DNA from 2 places in the Limnohabitans sp. Rim8 genome. Region 2 is predicted to be linked to the other one. Evidence: riboswitches for the same ligand, from Rfam matches in the RefSeq annotation. Region 2 holds a riboswitch; the other holds the start of a gene.
What was found. Region 2 has a riboswitch for thiamine pyrophosphate ahead of Q1M54_RS04665 (3-oxoacyl-ACP reductase). Riboswitches for the same ligand answer to the same signal wherever they lie in the genome.
Positions count from the first base shown of each region.

Region 1: it holds a riboswitch for thiamine pyrophosphate, as region 2 does, so the genes downstream of both, Q1M54_RS07180 (sodium:solute symporter) here and Q1M54_RS04665 (3-oxoacyl-ACP reductase) in region 2, are expected to answer to the same signal.

Region 1 is NZ_CALPTI020000007.1:116,531-132,519, forward strand. It holds gene Q1M54_RS07130 (M81 family metallopeptidase) at 1-389, shown strand, start outside; gene Q1M54_RS07135 (MFS transporter) at 414-1,571, opposite strand; gene Q1M54_RS07140 (GntR family transcriptional regulator) at 1,726-2,388, opposite strand; gene Q1M54_RS07145 (4-hydroxythreonine-4-phosphate dehydrogenase PdxA) at 2,510-3,460, shown strand; gene Q1M54_RS07150 (tripartite tricarboxylate transporter substrate binding protein) at 3,491-4,450, shown strand; gene Q1M54_RS07155 (FAD-dependent monooxygenase) at 4,437-6,110, opposite strand; gene Q1M54_RS07160 (FAD-dependent monooxygenase) at 6,107-7,303, opposite strand; gene Q1M54_RS07165 (tripartite tricarboxylate transporter substrate binding protein) at 7,300-8,301, opposite strand; gene Q1M54_RS07170 (thiamine pyrophosphate-requiring protein) at 8,333-10,075, opposite strand; gene Q1M54_RS07175 (aldehyde dehydrogenase family protein) at 10,084-11,529, opposite strand; gene Q1M54_RS07180 (sodium:solute symporter) at 11,713-13,095, opposite strand; TPP riboswitch at 13,085-13,194, opposite strand; gene Q1M54_RS07185 (branched-chain amino acid ABC transporter substrate-binding protein) at 13,263-14,555, opposite strand; gene tsaD (tRNA (adenosine(37)-N6)-threonylcarbamoyltransferase complex transferase subunit TsaD) at 14,675-15,724, opposite strand; gene Q1M54_RS07195 (substrate-binding domain-containing protein) at 15,826-15,989, shown strand, end outside.
Region 2 is NZ_CALPTI020000004.1:183,647-199,635, forward strand. It holds gene Q1M54_RS04620 (IscS subfamily cysteine desulfurase) at 1-332, shown strand, start outside; gene iscU (Fe-S cluster assembly scaffold IscU) at 380-766, shown strand; gene iscA (iron-sulfur cluster assembly protein IscA) at 768-1,091, shown strand; gene hscB (Fe-S protein assembly co-chaperone HscB) at 1,116-1,631, shown strand; gene hscA (Fe-S protein assembly chaperone HscA) at 1,648-3,513, shown strand; gene fdx (ISC system 2Fe-2S type ferredoxin) at 3,547-3,885, shown strand; gene dnaQ (DNA polymerase III subunit epsilon) at 3,902-4,612, shown strand; tRNA gene Q1M54_RS04655 (tRNA-Val) at 4,720-4,794, shown strand; gene Q1M54_RS04660 (YiiX/YebB-like N1pC/P60 family cysteine hydrolase) at 5,523-6,287, opposite strand; TPP riboswitch at 6,288-6,378, shown strand; gene Q1M54_RS04665 (3-oxoacyl-ACP reductase) at 6,423-7,184, shown strand; gene Q1M54_RS04670 (hypothetical protein) at 7,282-8,631, opposite strand; gene Q1M54_RS04675 (hypothetical protein) at 8,784-9,425, opposite strand; gene Q1M54_RS04680 (hypothetical protein) at 9,488-10,426, opposite strand; gene Q1M54_RS04685 (hypothetical protein) at 10,648-11,391, shown strand; gene Q1M54_RS04690 (DUF3293 domain-containing protein) at 11,395-11,823, opposite strand; gene Q1M54_RS04695 (metallophosphoesterase) at 11,908-12,723, shown strand; gene Q1M54_RS04700 (GNA1162 family protein) at 12,760-13,437, opposite strand; gene Q1M54_RS04705 (DUF4810 domain-containing protein) at 13,434-13,808, opposite strand; gene Q1M54_RS04710 (hypothetical protein) at 13,817-14,131, opposite strand; gene Q1M54_RS04715 (CsgG/HfaB family protein) at 14,188-15,057, opposite strand; gene Q1M54_RS04720 (YafY family protein) at 15,547-15,989, shown strand, end outside.

The DNA.
Region 1 (15,989 bases), on a different contig from region 2:
CACCGATTGAACTGGCTGGTGTGGTCAAGCTGATCTCGAACGGCCAATACCGCAACAAAGGCCCGATGAGCCAAGGGGCCCGGCAAAACATGGGGCAAGCGGTGGTGATCGACACGGGCGGTGTCGAAGTGGCACTGATCTCGCGCCATGTCGAGCCCTTTGACGTGAACGCCCTGCTGTGCCTGGGCCTTGACCCGACACAAAAACAGTTTGTACTGCTCAAGAGCCGTGTGCACTGGCGTGCAGGCTTGGGCCATCTGGCCCGCGCCACGGTGGAATGCGCTGGGGCTGGTGCCTGCACTTCAGATTACAGCGAACTGCAGTTCAAAAAGCTGCGCCGCCCGATTTACCCGCTGGATCCATCGGTCAACTGGACGCCTGAAGGCTGAGCCCAGGCCATTCCAGCTGAGTGTTCAAGCCGGCTGATTTTCCGCCCGCTTGACGCGCCACAACAACCACAAGGCAATGCTCAGGTTGAGTGCGTTCCACAGCACCCCGTTGATGAATGCGGCATGGTAGGAACCGGTGAGGTCAAACACCTTGCCCGACATCCAGCCGCCCAAGGCCATGCCCAGCAACGTGGCCATGATGACCGCCCCCACCCGCGAACCGGCCTCTTTTGCCGGAAAGTACTCACGCACGATGATCGCGTAAGCCGGCACGATGCCACCTTGAAACAGGCCAAACATGGCTGAGATCACGTAGAGCGACACCAAGCCGTTGAAGGGTAAAAACAGCAACAAGGCAACACCCTGCAAGACCGACCCCAAAACCAGTGTGCGCAGGCCACCAATGCGGTCGCAAATGGCCCCCGAAATCAAACGGCTGGCGATGCCGCATGCCAACATGAGCGAGAGCATTTCGGCCCCGCGCGCCGCGCCAAAACCCAAGTCGGTGCAATACGCCACGATGTGCACCTGCGGCATGGCCATGGCCACGCAGCAAGCCACGCCGGCCACGCACAACAAGAACTGCGCTTTGTTCAGGCTCAACCCAAAAGGGCGTTGCGACTGCAGGGCCTGCACGCTGCCCACCACTGGCGTTTGCAAAAGCGGTGGCCTTTGCCGCATGAGCAGGCTGAGCAGCACCATGCCGATGCCACAAAACAAACCCAGCGCCAAATAGGTGTTGCGCCAGCCCATGGTTTCTATGCCGTGCTGTGCCAAAGGCGGCCAAATCGCACCCGCGACATAGTTGCCGCTGGCGCACACCGCCACCGCAATGCCCCGGCGCTTGTTCCACCACAGCGAGGTGTCGGCCAACAAAGGCGCAAAAGTGGTGGAGCTGCCAAGCAGGCCCATGAGCAAACCATGCGCCAACGCAAACCACCAAATGTTACCCGACAAGCTGGCAGCAATGAACCCCAAGCCCGTGCCAAAACCACCCAACATCAAGGGCACATGCACCCCCGCGCGATCGGCCCAACGGCCCATGAACAACCCGCCCACACCAAAGCCAATCATCATCAAGGTGTAGGGCAAAGACGCATCGGCCCGGCCGACGCCGAACTCGGCTTGAACCGCTGGCAACACCACGGCCACCACGTACATGCTAGAGCCGCCCAGCGTCATCAGCGCCAAGGTGACCAACAATCGACGCGCGGCATAGGCCGAGTCGATCAGGTGTTCGCCAGCAGCGCTTGTGCGGGATGGCGTGCCAGAGGATGTGTCCGAGGGAGTGCTCATGTCTTCAGGTTAGCAGGCAGCGCGCCACGGGCTTGTCGCTTCAGTTCACCACATCTTTGATGCGTGGCCAGGTGTTGCGGATGTGCTCACCCATGATGCGCGACAGGGCTTGCCCATCGCGGGCGGCCAAAGCCGCCATCATTTGCGCGTGTTCGGCCATGGCCGCACGCCAGTTTTCGGGCGTTGAGTTGCCGCTGTAGCGCAGGCTGCGCATGCGTTTGCTCAAGGTGGCATGGGTCATGCTCAAGGTTTCATTGTCGGCCAAGGCGATCAGCGCATCGTGAATGCGCTGGTTCAACGCGAAATACTCGGGCCTTTGTTGGGCTTCAAAAAACACCTGCATTTGCTGGTGCAAGGCCAAGATCTCGTCGATTTTTTCTTGGCTGGCCTGACAGGCCCGCTCCCCGGCATAAGACTCCACCAGCGCGATCACATCGAGCATGTCACGGGCGTCTTTGGCCGAAAAAGCCTTCACGATGGCCCCGCGCAAAGGCAAGAGTTCGACCAGCCCCTCAGCCGTCAGCACCTTGATGGCTTCGCGCACTGGGGTTCTGGAAACGCCCAACAGCTGGGCCACTTCCAGCTCTTGGATGCGCTCACCCGGGCGCAGGCGCAAAGACACGATCATGTCGCGCAAACGGTTCGTGACTTCTTCATGAAGCGGCACGCGCTCAATCAAATTGGAGGATTCTTGTGAAAGCATAGCGTCCAAGTATGGGGGAAAACCAGAGCTTGACCGGCCCTGTACGACTGCCTAGCATTATCCGTAATTACGGATTACGAATCCCTTACCCGTCAACGTTGATTCATCAAAGGCTCCCAAAATGTCTCTGCCCACCTTGGCTCTTTTCACCGGTGATCCGGCAGGCATAGGCCCTGAGTTGGTCGAGAAAATGCTGCAAAACGCCACTTGGAGACAACAAGCACGGGTCATCTTGATCGGTCAAAAGGACACGATCAGCGTGCCCCAAGATGTGCGCTGGCACGACTGGTCTGGCTACCGAGCCCCCACTTTTGAGTGCGGTCAGGCCACCGCCCTCAACGGCCGCTACATGATCGAGGCCTTGGCGGCTGGGGTAGATCTGGTCATGGCGGGCCAAGCCGATGCCTTTTGTTTTGCCCCGCTGAACAAATCGGCCCTGCGCCAAGGCGGTATGACACAGGAGGACGAGCTGCGCTGGTTTGCCGAGCACATGCACTACCGCGGCGTGTGTGGCGAACTCAATGTGCTGAAAAACCTGTGGACGGCCCGGGTCACATCGCATGTGCCTCTGAAAGAAGTCTCCTCCTTGCTCAACCCGGACAAAGTGGCCGATGCGATTCGCATGATCTCGCAGGCCCTGCAAGCGTCCGGCGTGGCCAAACCCCGCATCGCCGTTTGCGGCCTGAACCCGCACAACGGCGACAACGGCAACTATGGCGACGAAGAGGGTCGGATCATCGCGCCGGGTGTGCAGCAGGCTGCCGACATGGGTTTTGCAGCCGACGGCCCTTTCCCGGCCGATACCGCTTTTGTGCGGGCTATTCGCGTGCCAGGGGGCTATGACGGAGTCGTGACCATGTACCACGACCAAGGCCAGATCGCCATGAAGCTCATGGGGTTTGAGCAAGGCGTGACGGTGCACGGCGGCCTGCCCTGCCCCATCACCACGCCGGCCCACGGTACCGCTTATGACATTGCGGGCCAAGGTGTGGCCAACCCACAAGCCATGACCAATGCTTTTGAACTGGCCGCCCGCATGGCCACCGCCCACCGCCAACACGTCACCCCATAACGACGCAACCCACTTAAAGGAGACCTTGTCATGAAGCTGAAAAAAATCCTGCTTGCTGCCCTGCTGGCCACGCCTTTGCTGGGCTTGGCGCAAAACTACCCCAACAAACCTGTGCGCATCATGGTGGGGGCCAACGCTGGCGGCGGCACCGACATCATTGCCCGCATGCTGGCCGAGAAAATGGGCGAGGCCTTCAAAGGCTCCTTTGTGGTGGACAACAAGCCCGGCGCATCCAACACGATTGCTGCCGATCTGACCGCCAAAGCCCCCGCTGACGGCCACACCCTGCTGGTGGCCACCAACACCGGACAGGCCATTGCGCCGCACCTGATCAAACTCAGTTACGACCCGATCAAAGACTTGACGCCTGTAGGCCTGATCGTGACGGTGCCCAACGTGCTCGTGGTGGGGGCCAACGTGCCGGCCAATAACGTCGCCGAACTGGTGTCTTTGATGAAGGCCAAGCCCAACGAATTCAAGTACGCGTCTTCAGGCGTGGGCAGCACCCAGCACATCGCGGGCGAGGGCTTCAACCTGGCTGCGGGCGTCAAGAGCATCCATGTGCCCTACCGGGGCAGCAGCCAGGCACACCTGGACATCATCGGCGGCAACGTGCAGATCATGTTCGACACCACCTCCTCGGCCATGGGCCAGATCAAAGCGGGCAAATTCAAACCTCTGGCCTTGACCACGGCCACCCGCAGCAGCGAGTTGCCCCAAGTGCCCACATTGGCAGAGGCCGGTGTGCGCGGCTTTGAAATGAGCACCTGGTACGGCATGTTTGTGACCACCGGCACACCGCCGGACGTGATTGCCCGGCTGCAAAGCGAGTTGGCCAAAATTGTGAAAATGCCCGACATTCAGGCCAAACTCAAAGGCTTGGGCGGCGAGCCCAGCAACCTGACGCCCGAGCAGTTTGCGCAAATGAACCGTCAAGAATTTGATCGGTTTGGTGACTTGATCAAAAAAGCCAACATCAAGCTGGAGTGAGGTCTGCGCGGCCACACAAACGGGCCACCAAAGTGGTGGCCGTTTCTTCATTCAGACCATGCCCACGCCACACCGTATGGGCATCCGCCCGCACCATGAGCAAAGGGTGTTGGTATTCGGTTGGCAAATCCTTCACGCCGGACACATCCAGCACACGCAGCGGCATCCCCAGGTGTTCTGCCGCTGCCTGCAAAGCCGCCACCGCATCTCCTTGGTTTGGCTGCAGACACAGCAAAGTGTAGGCAGGCCCCAAAGCGTCATAGACCGACTGCCCCTCACCCAGCCAAAAATGGGGCGCGCGGCACCCCGGCACTGTCGATGCCTTGAAACTGCCCATGCTGTAGTCGGGCGCTTTTTCGCTGTCGTACACCATGACGGGTGACTGGTCGTAGTAATAACCAAAGTTCAGGCCCGCACAGCAGTATTGCTGCACGTTCAAGTCGTACAAATTTTGGCCAAACGCCTCACGCGCGGCTTGGCCCTCGGCGCTGTCTTCTTCAAGATTCAGAGGAATCTCGCGGCGGCGCTGGCTCATGGCATGCGCATGGTCCATGGCAAAGCGTGAGACTTGTTCGGTGATCGGGTGACGCTCACGTTCGTAAGCATCCAAGGCCTCTGGGGCAGCCCAGCCTTCGATTTGCGCGGACAGGTGCCAAGCCAGATTGGCCGCATCGGCCAAGCCCGCATTCATGCCATACCCGGCGTAGGGCACCCAAAGGTGAGCGGCGTCACCGGCCAGAAACACCCGACCTGCTCGCAACTTGTCGCTGACCAAGCGGCGACCTATCCAGTCTTCGCGGCTCATGTGTTCGTATTCAAAGTCATCGCCCACCCCCAAGATCGTGCGTATGGCCCAGTCGCGGTCCACCGCGTCAAAGTCGAGCTCATGGTCACGCAAGTAGTTGTGAATCAGCCAGACCTCTCGGCCGTCAATCGCGTAGATGTTGCCGCTGCGCCGGGGGTTGACGGTGAACATGGCCCAGGCTGCTGGCGCTTGCAAGCGCCCTATCAAATCGGGCGCTCGGATGCAGGTGCTTTGCACGCGCTGCACCACTTCGTCGCCCACCAGTTTGGCCCCAATGGCCTTGCGCACCGCCGAGCGGCCACCGTCGCAGCCCACCAGATAAGCCGCTTGGAGGCGCAGCAGCGGCGCGTCATGCGACTGCAGGTTTTGAATGCGCACATTCACCCCATCGTCAGTTTGCTCAAAGTCCAGAACTTGGTGCCGGTACAAAGTGGTGATCAAACCCTGCTGGGCCACATGCGATGCCAAGATCGGTTCAATGTAGCGTTGGTTGATGCGGTGCGGTGGCTCGGGCGTAGGCCAATGGCCGTCCGGACCGCTGTGGTCGGTCAGGCGGGTGCTGCGCCCGGGAATGTGGATGCGTGCAATTTCTTGGCCCAGCGTGCTGGTGCGGTAAGACACCGCGTGCGGGTAATCGTCAGGTAAACCACCCGCGCGCAAATCAGCGGCCACGCCCAAGGCGCGAAACAGCTCCATGCTGCGTGCCGAGATGTGGTTGCATTTGACATCGGGCAGCGCATCGGCCGGTCGCATCTCGACCAAGGTGCAAGCAATGCCGCGACGCGCCAAACACAGGGCCATGGTCATCCCCACGGGGCCCGCGCCCACCACCAGCACAGGGGCACTCAGACTCATAGCGGTACTTTCAAGGGGTCGTATTCAAACATCCAGTCGTAGCGGCGACGGACTTTTTCGGGTTCCCATTCGCTGTTGACGTAATCCACCGCTTTGGCAGGGTCCGACAGCTGCGGGTTATGAAAGCGCTGGGCGTTGTCACGAGAACGGTTGACGATGTCGGCCGTGCGTTGCCAGCGCAGTTTTTCAAATCGCACAAAAGCTTGGGCAGGCGAGGCGTCCAAGGCCAAGCAGCGGGCCATGACTGCAGCGTCTTCGATGGCCATGTTGGCCCCTTGCGCCAAAAACGGCAAGGTGGGGTGCGCGGCATCTCCCAACAAACAAACACGGCCTTGCGCCCAGCCAGGTTGCGGGGTGCGGCCCAGCAAGGCCCACTTGAAAGGTTGCTCGATGGCCGACATCAACTCGCACACATCGGCATGCCAGTGGCCAAAGTCTTGCAATAGCTCAGCGTGGGTACCGCGCTCGTTCCAGGATTCGCTGCGCCATCCTTCGCGCTCGATGATGCCCACCACGTTCATCAGCTGCCCGCCGCGCACCGGATAGGTGATGACGTGTGCCCCCGGCCCGACCCAATTGGTCCCGACCTGCGCTTGCAAATGCACGGACAGACGTTCCACCGGGACCAAGCCACGCCAAGCCAGCAAGCCGGTGAACTGTGCCTTGTCCTCTCCCAGCAATTGCTCGCGCAGCACAGAATGCACCCCGTCGGCCGCCAGCAATCCATCGGCGGTGTGCTGCGAGCCGTCGTTCAACTCAAAGCTCACCTCAGAATCTGTGCTGTGGGCTGCAACCACCCGAGCATTCAAGCGAACAGGCTGGTCCGAGCGGGCATTGAAGGCATCCACCAGCACCCGGTGCAGGTCACCCCGGTGCACCATCCAATACGGCGCACCAAAGCGGGCCAGACAGTCTTCGCCCAAGTCAAAAAGCTTCCAGCGCTGGCCGGTGTTCCACATCCGGATTTCTTTGCCCTGCGCTTGGCTGACACAGGTCTTTAAAGCCGACTCCAGGCCGAGCGCCTGCAAAACCCGAGAGCCGTTGGGCGAAATTTGCAAACCTGCACCCAGCTCACCCAGTTGCGAGGCTTGCTCGAACACATCGACTTTGAAGCCCTGCTGGAGCAAAGCCAGTGCTGTGGTCAGACCTGCAATACCCGCCCCGGCAATGGCGATGCGCTTTGGCATGCTCATTGGGCCTTGATGTTGTTGTCTTTGGCCACTTGGGTCCACAAAGGAATTTCGGTGGCAATGGTCCGCGCGAATTCGGCGCTGGTGCCACCCACCGGACGGATGTCGAGTTTGGCCATGCGTTCGACCACATCGGGCAAGGCCATGATGCGGGCCATCTCTTCTTGCAAGCGCTTCACGATGGGCGCAGGCGTACCAGCCGGAGCCAACAAACCACTCCAGAAGTTCACCGCCAAATCGATGCCCTGCTCCTTGAGTGTGGGCACCTGCGGGTAGCTGGCCAGGCGCTGCTCGGAGGTGACGGCCAAGGCACGCAGCTTGCCCGACTTGACCAAAGCCGCAATCGGGCCAGAGTCGATCAAGGTCATCTGCACCTCTTGGGTCAGCACCGCGTTGATGGATGGGGCGCTGCCTTGATAGGGCACGTTGAGGGCTCTCAGACCCGATTTGGCTTTGACCAACTCCATGACCAACTGAAAGGATGCCGAGGGGTAGGAGTAGTTGGTTTTGTCGGCGTTGGCTTTGGACAGAGCCACCAACTCATTGAAGGTCTTGGCGGGTGAGGCCTCATTGACGGCCAAAATCATGGGAAAAGAGCCGGCCATCGAAATCGGCACCAAGTCGGTGATGGGGTTGTAGCTCAACTTGGCCACCAAAGCTGGGTTGAAGACAATCGGGCCGCTCGCCGCCATCAGCAAGGTGTAGCCATCGGCCGGCGCTTTGACCACAAACTCGGTTCCGATGGCCGCACCAGCACCGGGTCTGTTTTCAACCAACACGGGCTGTCCCAAAGAGGGCGCTAATTTTTCAGCCACCACGCGGGCCAAAATGTCATTGGCCCCACCCGGCGCATAGGGCACCACAATGCGCACGGGTTTGTTCGGCCAAGCCGCTTGTGCCCAGGACAAAGCCGGGGCCAATGCAGCGAACGATGCGGCCAAAGACAAGGCGGCTGTGGCCAGAAGCTGACGGCGTGAAGGCATGTTGTAACGAGTTTTCATGGGTTGTCTCCTGTTTTATGGGCAATGAAAATCAAATCTTGGCGACCGAAGCCACCAGCAAGGCTGCTCGACCTTGGTCCAAGGCTTGCAGGCAGCGGCCGATGGCCGCAGGCAAGTCTTCTGGCCGAGAGACGCGCTCACCATGCGCACCAAAGGCTTGGGCCACTTGTTCAAATTGACGTTTTGAACCCTTGAGTCGGGCTTGGAAATCACCGGCTTGTGCCGCAGGCCCATCGGGGTGCACGCGCAGCACGGCTTCTTTGACGGCTTGCCAGCCGCCGTTGTCCAGCACCACGGTCAAGATCGGCAAGCCTTGGGCTTGCGCGACCGCATAAACCGATGTGGGGGTTGAAAAATGAAAACCGCCATCGCCCTCTATGTGCACCACCCGGTCATGGGGCCTGGCCAGCTTGACGCCCAGCGCCATGCCAGCGCTGTAACCCAAGCCACCGCCCGCACCGCCCAGAAAGCTCATCGGCTGCGTGCGCGGAATTTGCTGCAACACCGCGGGTGAGTTGCGAATGGCTTCGTTGATGACCACATCGTCAGGGCGCAGTTGCAAGCCAATTTGAGCGCACACCCATGCAGGGTTCAAGGCATCGACTTGGCCAGGCTCTTGGGCAGCGGCCGCCACCTTGCCTAAACGCTGCTTGTGCTGCGCGGGCCATGCGGCCATGCGCTGGGCCACACGCTGGTGGAAAGCCTCATCGGCCAACGCCACAACTGCCTTGTGCAAGTCTGTCAAGGCTTGGGCGCAGTCAGCTGGCCAGCGCACATCGCTGGCAAAACCCCAGCTCGGGAAGTCTTTCTTGATGGGGTCAACATCGATATGCACCCAGCGTGTGTCCTCTCTGGCGCGCGTCTGGTGCGGCAACCAAGGCACATCGATGTCCAACAACAAACCCCAATCGGTCTGCGGCAAGAGTGGGGTCGGGTCGAAGCCAAAAAAGCAAGGCGAGTCGCGCGACATGCACAGCCAACTCGGGCTGAACTCCACCACGCGGATGCCACACAACTGCGCCAATGCCTCGAGGGCGTGCACCGCCTGAGGCTTGCGTCCTAAATAAGAGGTGATGACCAAGGGGTTATCGGCAGCCATCAGTTCACGCGCGATTTGCAAAGTGGCTTCGGCAGGCAAGGCCCCCATGCGCACCGCGCCATAACGCTCGGCCGAGTAAGACTTGACCTGTTCATGCGCCCAAGGCTGGATCAAGGTCTCTCGCGGCAGCGTCAAATAAACCGGGCCGGCAGGCTCGGTGTGCATGACACTGTGCGCGCGGCGCACCACCTCTTTGGCCACCACACCAGAAGGCAGGTTGTACTCCCACTTGACGTAGGGGCGCACCAAAGAAGCGATGTCAAAGGGGTCTTGCACATAGTGCACATAGTTGTCACGCGCACCGGGCACTTCGGCGTGCAAGGCATAGGGCGATTTGCCCGCCATGAGCAAGACCGGCAAACGGGCACGCATCAGGTTGTGCATGCCCATGGCCGCATTGGCAGTGCCAGCGTCGACGTGCACCATGACGCCCTGTCCCTGCCCTGTCACGGCCGCATAACCACCCGCCATGTGGATGGCCACGTTTTCGTGCGGACACAGCACCACCTCCGGCATGGGCTGGCCTTCGGCTTGCAAGCGGGCCATTTCGTCAATCAAGGTGACGTGGTCGGTTCCCAAATTGGAAAACAAATAACGGATGCCCGTTTCTTGCAAACCTTCTAAGAAAAAGCGGGCCGTGGTGCTGTGTGGGGTGGCGTTTGTCGGCGAAGTCATTGGCGCGATCAGTCGTTACAAGGCATGAACACATGCTTGGTTTCCATGAAGTCGTTCAAGCCCTCCACGCCGTGCAAACGACCGAATCCGCTTTGGCGGTAGCCACCGGTTTCGATTTCGGCAAACAAGCGGTTGTGCGTGTTGACCCACACGTTGCCAAACTTGATGCGACGCGCCACGTTGCGGGCCGCCCGGAAATCCCGCGTCCACACAGAAGCGGCCAAACCGTATCGGGTGGCGTTGGCGCGGTGCACCGCATCGTCATCCGACTCAAAATGTTCCAATGTGATGAGTGGGCCAAAGATTTCGTCCTGCACATAGTGGCTGCTCAGGTCTTGCGTGGCCACCAAACTCGGCGTGATGAAAGCACCACCGCGCGGCGTATCGGTGGGCACCATACCGGCCAACAAAATGCGACAGTCTGGGCTGGCCGAACGCACTTCACCCAAGATACGGTCCCGGTTTCGCACGTCGATCAGGGGCCCCATGGCCGAGCCCGGCAAATGACCCGGGCCGGCCTTGACGCTGGACAGGGCTTGCGCCAGTTGGGCCGAAAAATCAGCGGCAATCGACTCGTGCACCAGCACACGGCTGATCGCCGTGCACATTTGCCCGGCCATGACGCACGCACCAGCAACGATGCCGCGCACAGCGGCGGGAATGTCGGCATCGGCACGCACGATGGCCGGTGCTTTGCCCCCCAACTCCAGCGACAAGCGGGTCAGGTTCTTAGCCGTTGACAAGGCAATTTGTTTGCCCACATGGGTCGATCCGGTGAAACTGATGACGTCCACCTCGGGGTGCGCACACAGGTGCTGCGTGGCCTCGCTGCCCTGCTCCACAAATGAATGGATGACGCCAGCCGGAATGCGCTCATCGGCCACCAAGCATGCCATGACCTGGGCATGCACCAACGCGGTTTGGTGTGCGGCCTTGATCACCACCGTACACCCCGCTGCCAGTGCCGGGGCCAAAGATCGCACCAACAAAGTCACAGGGGCGTTCCATGGCACGATGATCGCAGCCACACCGATGGCTTCACGTTCGATGTGCGAATAGACCTGCGGCTCCATTTCGATCACACGCCCGAACAGGTTGCGCGCCAGTCCGGCGTAGTAACGCAACTCAGATATACCGGCCATGACTTCGCCCTCGGCCTCGCGCTGCAACTTGCCATTGAGCTGTACCAAGGTCTGCACCACTTGCGCCTTGTTCTGCTCCAAACGGTCTGCAAACAAGCGCAGCACATCGGAGCGCAGCTTGGGTTGCTGGGCCCATGAGGTGCCCTCAAAGGCAGCACGGGCGCTGGCAATGGCTGCGTCAACCTCTTGCACCGTAGCGGCCACAAAATGCGCCGCCACCTCACCGGTAGCTGGGTCGATCGAGTCACCCCGCATTTGGGCAGCATAGTCCTTGACCCATTGACCGTGGATGTAGTTTTCAGCAGTTTGCATGGCGCAAGGCTTTCCATGTGACAGACCGGCAGCACCCCCATGGGTGGCCAGACGGTCAGGTTTGAGCAACCGGCACCCCAGTGGCACCGGCAATAGTTAGCATGCTAATCAATTTTTCAAACGAACACCAGCAACCCACGCCCGAGCGTGGCTAGGGTTAAACCCTGATCAAGTGGGCCGGCTTCAAGCCAAGCGCTTGTGCGTTGGAGGCCGCAACCCAGCCAACACCAAACTCACAATGGTTGAGGCCAACAAGGCCCCGGCAAACGGGGCGAGGGTGGGCACGCTGGTGGGGAAACTGGCCGCCAAAAGGCCTGCAGACAAACTGCCCCCGCTGACCCAGCCGGGCAACACGGCGCCCAACAGCCCCGCCACCGCGCCTGCGATGGCCGCTGTGGGTGTCATGCGCTGCCACAGGCCCAGTAAAACCGGCACCACCGCGGTGGCGCAAAGCAAATCGGCAATCAAGAAAAGGCGCAGCACCGACAAACCTTGCAGCGACACCCACACCACGGGCAGCATCAGCAGCACGGTGATCCAGCGGGCAGCGCCCAACGAAACTTGTGGCCGGGCCGTGACCACCAAAGAAGCAATACCGCTTTGCAGTGTGTCCACCGATGAGGCCACCAAGGCCACAGCCAGCACCAGCACGGGCAAAGCCAACCAAGACGGTGCATCGGACAACAAGGCAAAGAAGGGAATGGGTGGAGAGCCCGGGTTCTTGCCCATGGCCATGCAGAGCATGCCCAAAGCGCCCATGGCCAACATCACCGGCAGGGTGAGCAGGCCGCCCAACAAAGCCCCTTTGCGCAACTCTTTGTCGCTGCGTGCCGACCACACACGCTGCCAATAACCTTGGTGGAAAATATTGGCGGCTGTGACAGCGATCAGCAGTGTCAAAGCCACGTTGATGGACACCTCAATCGGCGCTGTAGGCCACGGCTGTGTGACGGCGTTTTGGGGCAAGCTGAACAGCGTGACACCGATCACGATGCCCAGCAGCGCCAACAGCAACCAAGCCTGCCACCGGTCGGTGACCATGCTGGCACGCAGTCCGCCCCATGTGGTGTAGATCAAGGTGGTCACCGCCACGGCGACGATGACCACGCTGCCGGGCAACTGCGACAGCAAACCCGTGATGGCGCCAATCGCTGTCAGCTCGGCGGTGATGAAACAGAGCATGTACAAGATCGACAAAGCTGTGACCCACAGGCGCAAGCCTTGGCCAAAACGTTCTTGTGCAAATTCGGCAATGGTGCGGCCTTGGGGCATTTGTTGGCGAATGGCGGGCCCTAACCAAGCCAGAAGCAAAAACGGCAACGCCGCAGACAGCGCGTAACCCACCAAAGCGATGGGCCCTACAAACGCGCCGATCTCGGGCGGGACAAACAAAATCCACGCACCCATGCCGGATGCCAAAAATGACAAGCCCAAAGCCGTAGAGTTTTGCGAGCCCCTGGCGGTGAGGTAGTCGTCAAGACTGGCCACAGGGGTTCGGTCGCGCAGGGCGACCCAGATGAAAAAGACAAGTGCCGCAAAGATTGCGGCCGCAGTGGCGTACAGCATGTCGCGCTTCCTCCGCCGGTATGAGCCGGATCAGGTTCCAGGGTCAGCGTCGAGACAGACGCAATCTCAGCTCCTTTCGGAACTCCCCTGGCGACGGGTTGATAAAAATGATGAGATGTCCCTTTTGAAGGGACGGTGGATTCTAGGTCATGTCGGTCGGGCCAGACTCAAGCGCCGCTGGGGCGCGCCATCTTGCAGGTGCTGGGCATGCGGGCTTGCTCAGCTTTGATTTGGCGCACCACCCTGAAACCATAACCCGAACCTTCGACATCAAAGGGCACGCCGGGTGTGCCTTGCTTGGCCATCACGCCCACCACCAAGGGTTGCTGGAACTGGTGGTCCTCGGCCCGCATCGTGCCTGTTTGTCCAGCGATGCTGACACGGGCTTTTTCGAGTTGCAAGGCCACGGCCACCGGTTCGGTGTTCCCTGCCCTTTCGAAGGCTTGGGCCAAGGCCTCGATCATCAGTTGCATGCGCACATGCACATAGTCCTCAGACGGTTTGGGAAAGCGCTGCCGAAACGACTGGTAAAACTGCTCGCTGGTCGCACCCGGCACGTTGGGCAACCAGTCGGCCACGGCAATCACCCGGTCGACACCCGATTCGCCAATGGCAGCGGGCGCCCCCAAAGCGTTGCCGTAAAAGGTGTAGAACTTGCCCTCGTATCCGGCTTCACGCGCGGCCTTGACCAAGAGCGTCAAGTCGTTGCCCCAGTTGCCGGTGATGACAGCCTGTGCGCCACTGGCTTTGATCTTGGCCGCATAAGGCAAAAAGTCTTTGACACGGCCCAAAGGGTGAAGCTCATCACCCACAATTTTGACGTCAGGCCGTTGCAGCCCCAGTTGCCTGCGCGCTTCACGCAAGACCGCTTGGCCAAAGCTGTAGTCCTGACCGATCAAATACGCCGACTTGACCATGGTGTCGCCTTTCAGAACCTCCATCAAAGCCGCCATGCGCATGTCGGCGTGGGCGTCAAATCGGAAGTGCCAAAAGCTGCATTTTTCGTTGGTCAAAATCGGGTCTACCGCCGAGTAATTCAGAAACAAGACTCGCTTGGCCGGCTCGCGCTCGTTGTGCTTGTTGATCGCGTCGATCAAAGCTGCCGCGTTGGCCGATGAGTTGCCTTGCAAGACCACGTGGGCACCATCGTCAATCGCCGACTTGAGGGCCGACAAAGCCTCTTCGCTCTGCCCTTTGCTGTCGTAACGCTCCAGGACCATCAAACGCGAGCCTTGGGCCGTTTTGACGCCTCCTCGCGCATTCACCCGCTCGACCGCCCAAGCGATGTTGCGCACCACCGCTTCGCCGGTGTTGGCAAACGGACCACTCAGACCCTCAATCATGGCCAGCTTGATGGGCGCGGGGGTCTGGGCTTGGGCCAGCGCTAAAACGGGAACAAAACACAAGGCAGTCAAACCTGCCATCCAAGTGCGGCGCGAAATAAAGAGCAATGAATGCATGGAAAAAAGAACCGGAAACCGGCACACACAAAAAAGAAGCGGAGTGTAACCAGTGGCGTGGCGCAAACTAGGGTTAACCCGTATTCGTGCAGGGCTTGTTCAGCCTGCGTCGAGGCGCATCAAGAGCCGACCAGATCGTGCAGCGGCCAGCGCGGCTTCACATCGAAGCTGTAACGCGCCTCGGCGGTTTGAGTGCCGGCTTGCAAGCGCATAGCGGCGGCCATGGCGATCATGGCGCCGTTGTCGGTACACAGGTGCAACTCCGGGTAGTGCACGCGCACCTGCGCTTTGGCGCAAGCAGCGTTGAGCTGCGCGCGCAGTTCGCGGTTGGCCCCCACGCCCCCTGCCACAACCAAGCGCTTCATGCCGGTGGTTTTGAGTGCAGTCATCGATTTTTTAACCAGCACTTCGACAATCGCCGCCTGGGTGGATGCCGCCAAGTCAGCCCGCTCGGGCGCGCCTTCAGTATGCGCGGCGGGGCCAATTTTTTGGCTTTGGGTGAGCACCGCTGTTTTGAGACCGGCAAAAGAAAAATCCAAATCGCCGCTGTGCAGCAAAGGCCGTGGCAGCTTGTAGGCCGCCGGGTTGCCCTGCTCGGCCAAACGCGACAACCCTGGGCCACCGGGGTAAGGCAAGCCCATGAGCTTGGCCGATTTGTCAAAGGCTTCGCCTGCGGCGTCATCGATCGTCTCGCCCAGCAATTCGTAACGGCCCACACCGTCCACCCGCATGAGCTGCGTGTGACCGCCCGACACCAGCAGAGCAATGAACGGAAACTCAGGCGGGTCAACGCTCAAAAACGGCGACAGCAAATGGCCTTCCAAATGGTGAACGCCCAGCACCGGCTTGCCCAAAGAGGCCGCCAGTGCACAGGCCACGCCCGAACCCACCAAGAGCGCGCCGGCCAAACCCGGGCCCCGGGTGTAGGCCACCACGTCGATGTCGGCCAAGGTGGCACCGGCCTCGGCCAGCACTTGGCGGGTGAGCGGCAGCACACGGCGAATGTGGTCACGGCTGGCCAGCTCGGGCACCACACCGCCATAGGCCTGGTGCATCTCGATCTGGCTGTACAGTGCGTGCGACAAGAGGCGCGGCAAAGCATCGCCTGTGGTCACGACCAAGGCCACACCGGTTTCGTCGCAGGAGGATTCGATACCCAAAATTTGCATGCTCTGTAGTTTAAGCGGGGCACCCCAGATGGCTTGCCGCTTGGCCATAATCCATGACTCAGCGCATCCTCCGCCCTACTTCGATCAACCCCTGCCCCCCTATGACCACACTCCGACTGATTTCCTCCATGGCCACCAAACCGCTGCTGGCCGACTTGGTGGCGCTGTACCGAAAGCACAACCCGGATGTGCAGGTTCTGGTTGAATCGGTGGGCGGGGTTGACGCGGCCAAACGCGTCCAGGCGGGTGAGGCTTTTGACGGCGT
Region 2 (15,989 bases):
AGCGCGTGGCACAAAACATCAACATGAGCTTCAATTTCGTCGAAGGCGAGTCACTCATCATGGGCATCAAAGGCTTGGCGGTGTCGTCGGGTTCGGCTTGCACGTCGGCTAGCCTTGAGCCCAGCTACGTTTTGCGCGCCTTGGGCCGCAGCGACGAGTTGGCCCACAGCAGCCTGCGCATGACGATTGGCCGCTGGACCACCGAAGAAGAAATTGACTTCGCGATCAAGACCATCCGCGAGAACGTGGCCAAGCTGCGCGACTTGAGCCCCCTTTGGGAAATGCACAAGGACGGCATTGATTTGAGCACCATCCAGTGGGCTGCCCACTGACTCGACTTTTTTCCATCGCACATTGAACTGAATACGGAGAAATCACCATGGCATATTCTGAAAAAGTGGTTGACCACTACGAAAACCCCCGCAACGTCGGTTCTTTCGACAAGGGCGACGACAGCGTGGGCACCGGTATGGTCGGCGCCCCCGCTTGCGGTGATGTGATGAAGTTGCAAATCAAGGTCAACCCAGAAACAGGTGTGATCGAAGACGCACGCTTCAAGACCTATGGCTGCGGCTCAGCCATCGCTTCCAGCTCACTCGTCACCGAGTGGGTCAAGGGCAAGACGCTGGACGAAGCCGCGGCCCTGAAGAACAGCCAGATCGCAGAAGAGCTGGCGCTCCCTCCCGTCAAAATTCACTGCTCTATCTTGGCCGAAGACGCCATCAAGGCGGCGGTGGACGACTACAAAAAGAAACACCTGAACTGACATGGCCATCTCACTGTCTGCTGCCGCAGCTCGGCATGTGACCCGCTACTTGGCCAAACGCGGCTCGGGTGTCGGTGTGCGACTGGGGGTCAAGACCACAGGCTGCTCTGGCCTGGCTTACAAGCTGGAGTATGTGGACGAGATCGCCCCGGAAGACGTGGTCTTTGAAGGTCACGGCGTCAAGGTGCTGGTGGACCCTAAAAGTCTGGCCTATATCGACGGCACCGAGCTCGACTTCGTGCGCGAGGGCTTGAATGAGGGCTTTCGCTTCAACAACCCCAACGAGCGTGACCGCTGCGGTTGCGGTGAATCCTTCCGCGTGTGAGCCCAATTTGGATTCCTACGCGTGATCTCGCTGCAAGCCAACGATTTTGAGCTGTTTGATGTGCCGGTCCAGTTCGAGCAGGACCGCGCTCAACTCGATACCCGCTGGAAAACCTTGCAGCGCGAAGCCCACCCCGACCGCTTTGCGGCCGAGGGAGCCGCCGCCCAGCGCGTGGCCATGCAGTGGTCGGTGCGCATCAACGAGGCCTATCAGCGCCTGAAAGACCCGCTCAAACGTGCCGCCTATTTGTGCGAGTTGCTGGGTGCACCTGTGCAAGCAGAAAACAACACCGCCATGCCTGCCTCTTTTTTGATGCAGCAGATGGAGTGGCGTGAAAGCCTAGACGACACCGACAGCGCTCAGGGCTTGGAAGCCTTGGCTGACCTTGTAACCGATGAGCAGCGCCGCGTGCAGCAAGAACTGGCCCATCTACTGGATGAGGCCAAAGACCCCGCTCAGGCCGTGGGGCAGGTGAGGGCGTTGATGTTCATCGAGCGCTTCACGCAAGAAGTGAACGCTAAACTCGACCGATTGACCTGAATTTTCCCGATTGATCATGGCCTTACTGCAGATTTCCGAACCGGGCCAATCGCCCGACCCCCACCAGCGCCGCATTGCCGTTGGCATCGATTTGGGCACCACGCATTCGCTGGTGGCTTCGGTGCGCAGCGGCGTGGCCGAGTGTTTGCCCGATGACGATGGCCGTGTCATCTTGCCCTCTGTGGTTCGTTTCATGCCCGGGCAGGGTCGCCAGATCGGTTTTGAAGCAGTGCAGTCTGCCGCATCCGACCCGGTCAACACCATCGCTTCGGTCAAACGCTTCATGGGCCGTGGCCTGAACGACATCGTCGACCGCAGCAAGCTGCCGTATGAGTTTTCCACCAGCGAGCAAGGCATGCTGTCCATCCAGACGGTGCAAGGCCCCAAGTCACCTGTCGAAGTCAGTGCCGAGATTTTGGCCACTTTGCGGTACCGTGCCGAAGACACCTTCAACGACGACTTGTATGGTGCTGTCATCACCGTGCCTGCCTACTTTGACGATGCCCAACGTCAAGCCACCAAAGACGCCGCCCAGTTGGCGGGCTTGAACGTGTTGCGTTTGATCAACGAACCCACGGCAGCAGCGATTGCCTATGGCCTAGACAACGCGAGCGAAGGTGTTTACGCGGTGTTCGATTTGGGCGGTGGCACCTTTGATATCTCGGTCTTGCGCCTGACGCAAGGCGTGTTCGAAGTGTTGTCCACCGGGGGTGACTCGGCCTTGGGTGGCGACGACTATGACCAAGCCTTGGCCGACTTTGCCATGGTCCAGCAGCCTGGCTTGCAAGCCGTCACTGCCGAAGACAAAACACTGCTCAAGGCATCTGCCCGTGCTGCCAAAGAGGCCTTGACCAGCTCAGAGAAGACCAGCCTCAATGTGGCTTTGTCCACTGGTGCTTTGTCGGTGCAACTCAGCCGCACCGATTTCGAGCAAGCCACTCAAGCCTTGACGGCCCGCTGCGTCACGGCTGTGCGCAAAGCGCTGCGCGATGCGCAACTGGCCAAAGAAGACGTGCAAGGTGTGGTCATGGTGGGTGGCTCTACCCGCATGCCGCAAATCCAGCAGGCGGTGGCCGACTTTTTTGGCCAAGCTCCCCTCAACAACCTCAACCCCGATGAAGTCGTGGCCTTGGGTGCGGCCATCCAGGCCAACCAGCTGGCGGGCAACAACGCCGCTGGCGAATTGCTGCTGCTCGATGTGATCCCGCTCTCGCTGGGCATCGAAACCATGGGTGGCCTGGTCGAGCGCATCATCCCGCGCAACCAGACCATCCCCACCGCGATGGCGCAAGATTTCACCACCTACCAAGATGGTCAGACCGCGCTGGCGCTGCATGTGGTGCAGGGTGAGCGCGATCTGGTGCAAGACTGCCGCAGTCTGGCCCGATTCGAACTGCGTGGCATCCCGCCTATGGCCGCAGGCGCAGCCCGCATTCGCGTGACCTTCACTGTGGATGCCGATGGCCTGTTGAACGTCGGTGCCAAAGAACAAATCAGTGGAGTCGAGGCCCGTATCGACGTCAAGCCCTCGTATGGTTTGAGCGATGATCAAATTGCCAGCATGCTGCAAGAAAGCTTCACCACTGCCCAAGCCGACATGAAAGCTCGAGCTTTGGTCGAGGCGCGCGTGGACGCTGACCGCATGCTGCTGGCCACGCGCAGCGCCTTGGCCGCCGATGGTCAACTGTTACAAGCAGATGAGCGCAGCGTCATCGACGCGTTGATGGCCACGCTGCAAGCTGCAATCCAAACCGAGCAAGACGCCCAAGCTTTGGAAGACTGCACCCAGGCTCTGGCTAAGGGTACCGAGGCCTTTGCCGCTGAACGCATGAACCACAGCATCCAAAAAGCGCTGGCTGGACAAAACATCCAGGCCTTGTAAAAGCCCACACTGCTTCGAATCTGGAAGACACCTATGCCCGTCATCAAAATCTTGCCCCACCCAGAGTACTGCCCCAGCGGTGCTGAAATTACTGCGCCTGCAGGCACCAGTTTGTGCGAAGCACTGCTCGACAACCACATCAACATCGAACACGCTTGCGACATGAGCGCAGCCTGCACCACCTGCCATGTGGTGGTACGTGAGGGCTTTAAGAGCCTCAATGAGATGGAAGAAACCGAGGAAGACCTGCTCGACCGTGCCTGGGGCCTTGAGCCCAACTCACGCCTGAGTTGCCAGGCCTTTGTGGCCAAAAGCGATTTGGTGATCGAGATCCCGCGCTATACCGTCAACCACGCCAAAGAACTGCACTGAGCTGGAGCTGCAAGCCATGCGCCAAATCGTTTTGGACACCGAAACCACAGGCCTATCGGCCGAAGGCGGCGACCGCATCATTGAACTGGGTTGTGTGGAACTGTTCGCCCGCAAACTCACCGGCAACAATCTGCATTTTTACTTCAACCCCGAGCGCGACAGCCATGAAGACGCGCTCAAGGTGCACGGCATCAGCAACGAGTTTTTGCGCGACAAACCCAAGTTTGCACAGCTGACCGATGAAATCCTCGATTACATCGCCGATGCGGAACTGATCATCCACAACGCGGCCTTTGACGTGGGTTTCCTGAATAAGGAACTGGAACGTGTGGGTAAAAAGCCTTTGAAGGCTTATGTCAGTGGTGTGATTGACACCTTGGCCATGGCCAAGGAGATGTTCCCTGGCAAGCGCAACAGCTTGGACTCACTGTGCGACCGCCTTGAAGTGGATAACTCAGGTCGCACCTTGCACGGCGCTTTGCTCGATGCCGAGTTGCTGGCCGATGTTTACATCAACATGACGCGGGGCCAAGAGGCCTTGCTGATCGATGCAGGCGATGCGCCAAGCGATTCCAAGACTGTGGTGATCGCTACGGATCTGAGTCAGTTTGTCTTGCCCGTGTTGTCGGCCAACGCACAAGAGGTGGCTGCGCATGAAGAGGTGCTGCAGCAACTTGACAAGTCAAGTGGTGGCAAAACCGTGTGGCGACAAATGCAGTTGGCATGAGCCACCTGCATGGATAAACACCATTCTTGGGGCTGCACTTTTCGTGTGATTGACAGAAAATGGAGCTTGTTTTCATGTCATAATCGCGTTCTTCGCCAAACGGCGTAGGGCGATTAGCTCAGGGGTAGAGCACTGCATTCACACTGCAGGGGTCGCAAGTTCGAAACTTGCATCGCCCACCAAAAAATTCCCAATGAAATCAAGCACTTAGATGAAAATCTAGGTGCTTTTTCTTGTGTTCAAAGTAGTATGGTCCGGGTTTACTACTTCTCATAGATTTTTCGATGTCTTTTCATAGATTTCGGAACAGTCAAACACCCCCAATTCAATCTGTTGTCATTGACACCAACATGGTGTCAATGCGGCATTGGTTTTTGCCTCTGCGCAGACGCAGCAGGCGCTGTTCTCGGCTTGAAAAAACGCTACGTTTGTTTTGAAATGACTCCAGCTACCCAGCCCAGCGAACCTGACTAAAAACGCGCTGTAGGGCTTTTTTGATGCCCGCACGGGTGCCAGCTGCAAAGGAGCACTGCCTTATGCAGAATTGGACGGCATGCACTCGCCGCACATGAACATGCGTTAATTGATCAATATCCGGAACATGCCTATGGACCTGGGTTTGTGCAGCCCGCACTTGTAGCAACTGATGGTCATGCCATTGGAAGAATCTTTGAAGAGCGAACCACCTTATTTGATCTTGTAATGCAAGCCGTCAGCAGCTATTTTGGTTTCTTGGTAGTTGCTCATTGGCTCATTGTGTACTGTGGTTGAAACAAAAGCTATGTTTGTTTTGTGTTTGACCATGATGCTGATCTGTGGGCAGCAACTTCATTATCAGGTTAGTTTAAATGCACACATGGGTTTTCCATTGGTAGACTCGTCAAATGTATGACCAAATTCACCAGAGCCCTCATTCAATCCACTCGAGGTTGCGAAAGTCAAACCCGCACTCAACAGTAGGCTTGATGATTGCAAAGTAGGGCGACACATCAAAGTCTCTGGGCGTTAGCAGCGAATGATGCTTCGGCTTGAATCGTTGCGGGTGAAATAGTTGTGTCGAGTAGCTTTTTGAGTCAGTTGTTGTCTTTGATGACGCTGAGTCCAAAGCAATGACGGGATAGCGAATACTTTCAAAAGCTTGTGCAATAAGCGTCGAGCATATCGCCCGAGTGGGATCTCCACTTCCAAGCGACAACAACTGCCGCCTAAAACGTGTTGGTACAGGCGGAGTCGGTAGCAAGTACCTGGCAAGGTCAAAGACATTGCGCAGATCATATTGATGGCCAATTTTTTCAATAGCAGCCCGTGCAACCAAGGCGCACTCTTGCTCACTAAGGCCAATAGGCCTGCAGATTCTGGTGTGTAAATTTGTAAATTTTTCAAGTCCGGTGCTGCGAACGCCATGAACGGTGTCTGCTTCAATTAGGCAGTGGTTTTCGGGTGCACTGGGGTCGAAGTTCATGCCGACATAAAGCGCTGCATGAGACCAGGTGGACTGGGTCAGGTATTTGATGGCACCACTGATCCGAGTGTTGCCTTCTACCAGGAGCACATCGCCGGTTCGTAAAGTGGTTTGTAAATGCAGTGGGTTGGATGGAGGGGCAGTACCGTCGATGTCCAGTTCTTTGCTGAGGTAGGCAGCTATGCCACAATCAACAAGTGCTGTCTGATGCAGCGCATTAGCTAGGGGCGCCCTAAGGGGCTGAGACGTACCCTTTGAACCTGATCTGGATCATGCCAGCGTAGGGAAGCTGACTCTCTGTTGGGTCAGGTTTCTTGCTGCCTTGAACCTTCCTTTTGGAGAACTGAAATGCTGTTGAAAGATAAACTGGTGTTGGTGTCGGGAGCGAGCCGTGGTTTAGGTGCAGCGGTTTCGCGTGCCGCTCATCGTGAAGGCGCCTGGGTGGTGGTCAACTACTTCAACAGCCCTGACATGGCGTCTGATCTAGTTGAAGAATTGGGTTCAAGAGCGCTGGCGGTACAAGCCGATGTTCGTTCCTTGGCTGCCGTTCAGCAGATGATCCAAAAAGGTCAAGAATGGGCGAGCCGACCGGTCACGGGTCTGGTGAATAACGCGCTCGTAGACTATCAGTTCAATGGTGATGCCCGCGATAAGCTCGAGGCCTTTGAATGGGCAGTGATGCTCAAGCAACTGGAGGGAACGGTCGGTGGTAGCCTTAATACCCTCAAGGCCTGCTTTGAGGGCATGTGCAAAGCGGGAAAAGGGTCAGTAGTCAACGTTGGTACCAACTTGTTTCAGAACCCTGTCGTTCCTTACCACGACTACACAGCCTCTAAAGGAGCGCTGCTAGCGCTTACCCGCACAGCGGCCAAAGAATGGGGTTCGCAAGGTATTCGCGTCAACATGGTCTCAGGCGGGCTCCTGCGCAAGACAGACGCCAGCGCAGCCACACCGGACGCTGTGTTTGACCTGATTGCCCAGAGCACGCCGCTGGGCCATGTCACCACGCCAGCGGAGATGGCCGATGCGATCGTTTTCTTGTTAAGTGATTTGGCTCGAGGCGTAACCGGACAGAACCTTGTCGTGGATGGTGGACTTGTGATGAACTAATTAAGGAAACAAGAACTACCGGGCGAAAAATTGTTGAGAACCCCAGTCAGCGACGAAAGACTGCGACTGTTTCATAGCAGTCGTCAACTCTAATCCGTTATTCCCAAGGCCGTGGACGCCGCTTGCTTTGCAGTTCTCCCACGTTCATCTCACCCTGCAGTGGGGCGGCGTAGAAGCGATCAATCATTTCTGGGCTGGTCCGTGCATTGCGAGCCAGGGTCAATGTGTCCACTGTTCGACCAAACATCAATCGGAACATGATGCTGCTGTGGCGAAGGCTGTACAAGGTACGAGTTTCGCCAGCAGTACTCAGCTTCAAGCCTGTGACTTCCAGCACAATTTCAAACTGCCTTGCCAGCAGTTTCATGGCGTTGTCGCGTGATGCCGCTTCGGGCATGAACACATAGTCCTCGGGGTGGATGTCACGGCCCAGCTCAAGCACCTGTCGACGCCTAATGCGTTCATAAACTTTCACAGCCCATGGCATGGTGGTGATGGGAAAAGTGTGCCCCTTGCTGGGTGGCAGGCTGAGCCTGAGGTAAGTCCATTCCCGTCGAATGATCTCCACATGCTTGTGCTGCATGTTGCGAATGTCAGTAGGGCGGATGTAGCTGTTGACCATGAACACGATCAGGTCTGCCAAGTCCTTGGTCATCTCGATGCGCTTGATCAATCGGTCAGCAGGTCCCAACTTGCCACCAGGCTCGCAAAAGTAGGAGCCCTTTGTTTCTTCTGAATGTGCTCGCCACTCGACTTTCTTGCCAGCCAGTTTTTTGGCCACCTTGGTAATTTCTTTGTACTCGCCCACATTGAACCAGCCTCGCGGCTTGTCCTCAATGCCCACCTTTGGAAATTCGGGAATGTGCTGAATAAAGCTGTGTCTGGCCGCGTGCTGCAAAACTTTGCGCGTGAGACCCATGTAGGCACCCAGTGTTGAAACACTCAGCTTAGGCACTTGGTTGGAGAGCTTCTGCAAAAATTCGTCCAGCATCTTGTAGTTGATGCTGAGCACATCCGTTTGGCCGAAAAAGGGCAGGATGTGTTTGTCGTAGCGCAGCTGCATGTTGTCGTAACTGATCTTGGAAAGCTGGCTGCGATTGAGCTTGGCCAATTCACTGTCCATCAGCATCTTGGTGGCCTTGGCGAAAGTCACAACTTCTGCGGCGTTGACCTCAATCGGTAAGCCTTCAAAATTGCCACCTCTTATGCGTATGGTTATGTCGTCGTAAAAGCGCTTGGCCGCTTCCAACGCGTCACGCTTGATTTCGGTCTTGGTGGTGCGTTTGAAGATGTGGCTCTCGGCGTAATACCTGACCCACCAGTAGCTGGACGCTGGAATTTTGAAGATCACCAGCTTGCGTGGGTAACCTGGAATTCGTGTGATAGTTTCCTTGATGGGCACAGACCTGTGCCGTTCGTGTGAGTCAGGTTCAATGGCGCGTGGCATGTCAATTTCTCTGCTGAATTCATAAAGTTTGTTTTCTGAACAGCTGACCAGTCAACCTATCGCGGCAGGGCTCTGGTTGATCTGTGGCTTTTAGACGATCATTGGCTTAGAAAATCGTCCTGCAAATTTGACAACCATTTGCAGGACGTTGATCACACAGTTTCAGTCTCATCTTCAGGTTCGTCAGATGAAGATGTGGACTTGGGAGCTCCGACTTTCCAGCGGTACTTTTCATACCAGTCTTTAAGTTCACTGGTTGCTTTCAGATACTCGGCGTCACCATAGCCATGCAAAATACTTTGCAAATTCGGAATGTTTGGATTCAGGATAGTGGTGTCTGAAATTCCAACCTTGATGGCTCTCTCTTTGTTTCTCTCTAAAGTCGACCACATGTTTTCCACGTCGCTTTTCATGGAGCAGACACTGCTGTATGCGCTCATCAATCGATCTAACTCGTCCATGCATGCATCTGTAAGATTGAAGCCGTCAACAACCTGTGCCGAATACTTTAGAGTCATGAATAAGTTCGAGTGCACCTGCGCAACAGTTATCAAATAGTCGGAACTGCTGTAGCGTTGCCAGTCACGTTCCTCGCCTCTGATTTCGCTCAAAACGTTTAGCAGCCTTTCGAGCCTATGCGTTGATGAATAGTTCCGCCCACCACTCTTGTAATACCGTCCATCTGGAATATGAAGAAGCTTTTTCAAGTCCTTCAATTTTGGAAGTTCAGAGTCAAAGTGTGCTCGCATCAAGATCACAGTGGCTTTGCCATGGGGTCCTAAAAAATCGCTCATTGGGTTCTCCTTTTGGTTTTGATAGATCCCCAGCCGATCCAGTCTGGGGATCTGGCGTATAGTTAAAACATCGCTTCCTTGACCGTGACGCCTGCAATCGAAGAATTCATAGGTGCATTGATCATGGCTTCCGGCTGAACCGCAGAGTTGAGGGCAGGCAGTCCGGCAGGCTGATAGCCCTTGTCACCAGGTTGCATGCCCCAGCCAGATGTGATGCCCAGTTTTTCGCGCAAGACATCTAGGTTGTTTTGTGTTGTCGCCAAATCGTCGGAAACACTGGCTTCTGCCACCATGTTCAAGATCTGTGTTTCCATGGCTTCGTTCAATTTGATGAAGCGCACAACACGTCGCTCTTGACCTATAGGATTGACACAGACGGCAAACTCGAAGGTGCCTTCCTTCTTTCCCTCTTCAACTGTGTTCAACACAAATTTGTCATCCACTTGCACAATCGTTTGAGCTTGTTTGGCATTTGCCAGCAGGATCTTGCGCAACATCTGTGTCTTGGCCTCTTTGTGAGTTTTCACGGCCTTGGCTGCTTCCGCGTCTTCTTTGGTGGCGGTGATTTTGGCAATGCCGCCGCGCTCTTTGATGTAGTTGGGAAGCTCTTGCGCAGCCAAGTTCTCGTCGTGTGCCACCTGCAAAACCTTTGAGTAGGTATAGGCCGTTTGACGATCTGTGGGCAAGATGAAGCGCAGCACAGTGGTGAGCCAAGGTGTGTTGGCTTGTGTCTTGACGTCGTGTTCGCTCTCAAGGCGTTCGCGCATGCGCTGCAGGATGTGATCTTTCAAAACGGATTCGTTGATTTGCAGGGCATAGCTGTAGATTGCTCCCAGCAGGGCATAAAGCTCTTTGGTGCCTCGCACTACGTAGGTCTCTACGTACTGGTCATTCATTTTGGCCAGGTTTTGAGCCTGTCCCAAAATCATGTCCACTTGTACTTCGTTGGCACTTTTGTCACTGGGTCGACGCTTGTCCGAGCCGCCCAATGCGCGGTTCATCAAAAGACCAAATGAGAATTCATCCACAGATGAGGCTTGCGCTGTGAGTCCGACGGCAACTCCATTAGCCGTGAGAGGGGCGCTGTTTGCGTTTTCTAAGTTCATTTCAAACTCCTGTTAAATTTCATAACCATGGGTTCCGTCGACCAGGATTGGTGCGACACGCTGAGGTTAGGTTTTGGGACAGGGAGTCAGTTCCTTTTTTCGAGGGGTTCGAAAAAATGAAGTTGGAAACTCAGATATCTGCTAATGGTGGAAAGCCATTGATGCAGGCGATTGCTTCGGGTGGCATGACCGCCGCTGGGAGTGAGCCATTCATTTATGGCGGTTACTTGGAAGTCTGGTTTCGATGTCTGAAGCTGTCCAAGCAGTACATTCAGAACTGCCGAACTGGGATCTTTGGTTCACAGGGTGCAGCCAATACCTTCAAGCTCTTTGGTTGCTTGGAACATTTGACATTGCGTGAGTGGTGGCACGAACGTGGTTGCCAAAACTTTGGGTGCAGCATTGCCACATTCAAAGTGCGCTTAGTAGTAGCACAGCGAAAAACATCCAGTTGCCGTATCACTTTGGATGCCGATGATGAAACACCGGCGGAACTGGTTGGTGATGAGGTCAGTTTTCTGGTTGAGCAGATGCGACTGCTTCAGGGGCAAAGCGGCATGCTTTCTTCGGCACCCAAGTCTTGGTCAATATACAAAAGCCGCATCACACCCGAAGCTATCAAGCTGAACCTGGACGTTCTTGAAGCACATGACACGTTCAAGCGAAATGAACCCAGTTCCAAGCTATGGCGTATCGGAGAACAGATGCGACTAAATCCCAAGGCCATGACCAAAATTGGTGAAACGCCAAAAGAGCAAACAGACAAGCACATCAAGATGGGTCACACAGTCAGTGAGTTGGTCAGGAAGGGGCAGGGCTTGGTTTCGAATGCATGCGAGGGTGTATTTCCCAGGTACTGATTTTTAGTGGTTTTGCGGGTCTATCAACGCTGGTAAGCCACTACTGACAACCCAGACAAACGCGTGTTGCTCGTAGTGCCGTGCCAGTGACTTAGCTGCTTCCAGATCCAGGTTCAGTACTAATACGCTGGCCTCACCTGGCCAGTTGTTGCTAGGGTGTTTGCCAATGCCATCAATGCAGATCAGGCCGCGCCTTTTGAGATTGGCTTTGAGCTCGTTTTGGCGCGCTATGTTTTCTTTGGCTGGCAGGTTTTGGCTGAACGGATTCCAGGCAGTGATGAAGACCGCGCTCAAGGCGTTGTGCTCGGCCATGAGCGCTTTGAGTTCAGGGCAAGGCTGACCAATGTGCAAGGTGAAAGGACGTTCGTAGTGAACGATGTACTCGGTCTCGTTGAAGGCCTGCAAAAGCTCAGCGGGTATCGCGTGTTTCATGAATCCATCCATTTGTTTCATCACTGATTCTGATCTATTCGCCTATATTTGTGGCCATCAATTAAATTGCGGCAAGATGACTGCATGAAAATTCCCCGCATTCTTTGGCTTGGTGTTTTGGTCACAGCCTTACTTACTGTTTTTGCTGTTTCAGCATCTTTGGGGGCAAAGCAAGTTGTTGTTGTCCGGCACGACCTGCGCGCCTCTGCCGATCTGCAGCCCATCCGCTTGGTTCAAATTTCAGACTTGCACCTCAAGGCTTTTGGTGCCCATGAACAAGGTCTAGCTGAACAGCTCTTTGCGCTTGCGCCTGATGTCGTGATCTTGTCGGGCGATGCGGTTGACCGTGCCGATGCGCTGCCGATGCTGCAATCGTTTGTGCGGGCCTTCGCGCCTGTACCGGTATTGTTGGTTCCGGGCAATTGGGAGCACTGGAGCGGCTTGGATTTCCTCGGCTTGCAAAGCATGCTGGCTTCTTCGGGTGGCCAGCTTTTGCTCAACGAGCGGTGGACTTTTTCGCGTGGTGGCCGTAGCCTTGTCGTCATGGGTTTGGACGACGACACAGCAGGCCAGCCAGATCTGCAGTTGCTCGACACTCGCGCGCCAAGCAAAGACGCATTGACTGTGTTGGTCCAACATTCACCGGAATTCTTTGACAAAGCTGATGTTGCCAAACGCATGGCCAATCAACGGTTTGACCTTTGCCTTGCGGGTCATACGCACGGCGGGCAGTTTGCTGTGGGCGGTTGGGCGCCCATCAGGCCCCGGGGCAGTGGCCGCTTTGTCGCAGGTTTTTACGATGTCCCTGGATGCTCTTTGTTTGTTTCTCGAGGCGCAGGGACATCCTTGCTGCCGATGCGCTTGGGCGCAAGGGCAGAAGTGGTGGTGTTTGACTTGTGAATCAGCAAAAAATCAAATCCACCCGGAAATGACTGCTTATCTCTTGCCCGGTTCTACAACCCGGTATGGTCCATTGGGCAAAGCGTTGGGTCCGGTGACAAACACCTCTTGATTTGCTTGTTGCGTCAAGGGCATGTAATTGGGGGCAGCACGGGTAACGGCTGCGTTAATCGCAGCAGTCACCAACGCTGCCATGGGAGACATGGCGTTGTTGTTGTTTTGAGGCTGGTATTGCATGCGCTTGTTGTCACGCCATAATTCCACGCCGTTTTTGCTGACCAAACGGTAATCAAAATCAACGGTCACAACAGTAGTGAACACCGCGAACTTTGCATCCCATTGTTTGATAGCTACATACAGAATCGCATCCGTACCGAAGAGCTTTGCCAATGACTCCGGTGGCTGCTCGTGTATGCGATCAGCCTCATAAAAACCTTCCTGTTCCAGTACAAATTTGGTGGTGTTGACTGGAAAGACATAGTAACCACGTTCAGCAATCGGTATGGGGAGAGACGCCAAGACATAGTTAGGCGCGTCCACGTCCAGAGATCGATTGATGGTTGGTACGATCAAGATCGATCTTGGTGCCGCAGCGACCAGTGCACTTTGATCAGGTTTTGTAGGCTGAGTCACACATCCAGTCAGTGACAACAGGCCCGCACTCAAGGCAAGTACATACAGAAATTTGCCTGAGAAAGACTTTGTGCTGTTCATTGTTTTGTCCCGCTTGCTGCAGATTGCCTGCGTTCTAGGTTTTGAATCAAAGAGGTCATCAAGACTCTGCTTTCAGGCCACGCGTTACGCTCTTTGGTATAGAAGTCGATGGCCTTTTGAGTTGCGCCAGCTTTCAAATACAGGGTGCCCAATTCGGCATACAAACCGGGTGCAACTCTCGCATTTGACTTTTCCATTTCGCCCACGTGCGCTTCAAGCTTGATCCGAAGCGCTTCCATTTTTGTCACGTCTTTGTAGCCTGCGTAAAGCGATTGGTCGTAGCCACCCCATTGGTAAAGACCAGGCGCAGCACATCCAGTCAGAAGCGCAAGGGCTGTCAAAGTTGGTATCCAAAGAATTCGAGAAATCATTTTTGGCCTTATTGAATTAAGAAAGTGCGGTTGACGCCGTCACCGGCATAAAACTTTTCGTCCAAAAGAATCTGGCTGCCCAGAACCACACGCAATTGGTGTGTTCCGGAAATAATGCGCAGAGCAGCGATACCATCCAGATATGAGCCCAAAGAGCCCATGTCCAGCCCATCGACGATCACCCGAGCCGCATGCTGTTGTGTATCAGTTGCTTTGAATGAAATTTGTGGGCGGATGTCTGATACACCTTGCTTTTCCGTTGGCATTTGAGTGCACCCATAAATGCCCAAAACAGGTAAGGCCGCCAAAAGCGTGGCGGTCATGGCCAACCTGGTAAGACTGTTGGCCGTGAAAGTTTTGAAATCAGGTTTTTTTGTCATTACTTGGCTCCATCAAAACGAACGGTCAGTTGATTGGTTTGAAAGCCAGCCAATGAACCCGAAATCACAGTGGCAGCAGAGCCTTCGTTGAGCTCGTTGTCACCAAACAAACTGTCCACTCGAACGCTGGCCACCATACGACCAGGCAGCGTCACCGTCGTGCCTGTTTGGGCGGATTTAACTTGCTCGCCCAGTGTGTGGACACTGAATTGCATGCCGGGTTTGATGCCTTGCAGTCGACCACCCCCTAAAAAGAGCTGATTGCCATCGAGCTTCAAAATACTGGTCTGCCATGGGCGCGAGCTCATCTCTACGGTCAAGCGATTGACCGCTTCACTGACCGCTTGACGAATGGCGGTGTCGTTCAGGGTGCCGTCGTAACTGGCTTGTGAGCCAAACCCAAAGGTGGATGCCGTTTCGGTAGATGCCTCTCCGGCACCAGAGGTGGCAAAAAAGACATGCCCCGTGCTGACTTCAACCACGCGAATGTCAATCTTGGCAAACGCAACTTGTCGCTTGCTTGAAGACACAAAGCCCGTGGCACCCACAGTTTTACGACCAAACTCGGTCAGTGACCCAATGATCAAAGCGTCCACACCAACCAAATTCAAGCGTGTATCGGTCAGTCTGCTTTCAGCTTGCAATCGACCAATGTCAGGCCGTTCAAATACAAGATAGCCGCCTGATGACGTCAAAGCTTTGCTCATCAAGTCTGTGACCTGCTTACCCAGTGGGTCTCCGCTGTTGTCCCGCAACAAGGACTGTCCGTAGCTCGTTTCATTGCTGATGCGGCCAAGGGCAATTTTTCTTTTGAGTGTCGGTACAGCTGGGGCAGCTGCCAAAACCGCTTGTTGTGCAGCTTTTTGCATCGCAACTGGCTGTGGAGCTTCAATGCTTGAAATGGGGGGTGATTGAACAGCACAACCCGATAAGGCAACGGCCAACAAAGTCATCAAGCCAATTGACAGCCGCCTTTCTGATGACGCTTGGGGAGTGCGGTGCTTGTGGACGAGGAGGGGAGGTAAAGCCATTTTTCTTGCCTTTAAAAACTTGATGGATTGTTTGAACGTACGGGTGCGCTCAAGTCACATCATTTTTTGCTTTGGCAAGCTCAACACAAGAGCCCATCAAGCTGTGAATTAACCCAGTCTTTGAACTGACCTTCAACCGCAAAAGCTCACCGCATGAGCTTGCAAAGATTGAATTGGGGTGGTTGGCTCACGTCATGAGCTTTTTCCGCTGGTCGCACATACAGCTAACACTTGAAAAAGGCAGCTTCAACAGGCTTACAGGATGAGCTTGTCGAATGAAATGATCCTCTCAATTAAATAAACAACATAAAAAAGAGATCAAGCATCATGAGTGAAGTTGCACGGCTGTATCGGTACAAGAGTTTGTTCAGCGGACGCACAGCCATTTCTGCCATTGAATTGCAACGCGAGTTGGAAATTTCTCCAGCCACGTTTAAGCGCGACATTGCCAAACTTCGCGACCAGCTGAACGTGCCCATCGTTTACGACAGAGCTCTCGGCGGTTACAGGCTCAGTCCGTCTCAAAAAGTGGCTGAGTTGCCGGGCATATGGTTTACCCACGATGAGCTGTTAGCGCTGGTGTCCATTGAGCATCTCTTGTCTCAGCTCGAGCCCACCGTTTTGGCGTCGACCCTCAAGCCCATTCAGGGTCGCTTGGCGCAATTGTTAGAAGAGCTGGGTTTCGCCAATCAAAGTTTTGGCATGAAAATTCTCTTGCTGCAGTCCAAAAAGCGCACTTTGCCCCCTAAGCTTTTTGAAAGCGTGGCTGC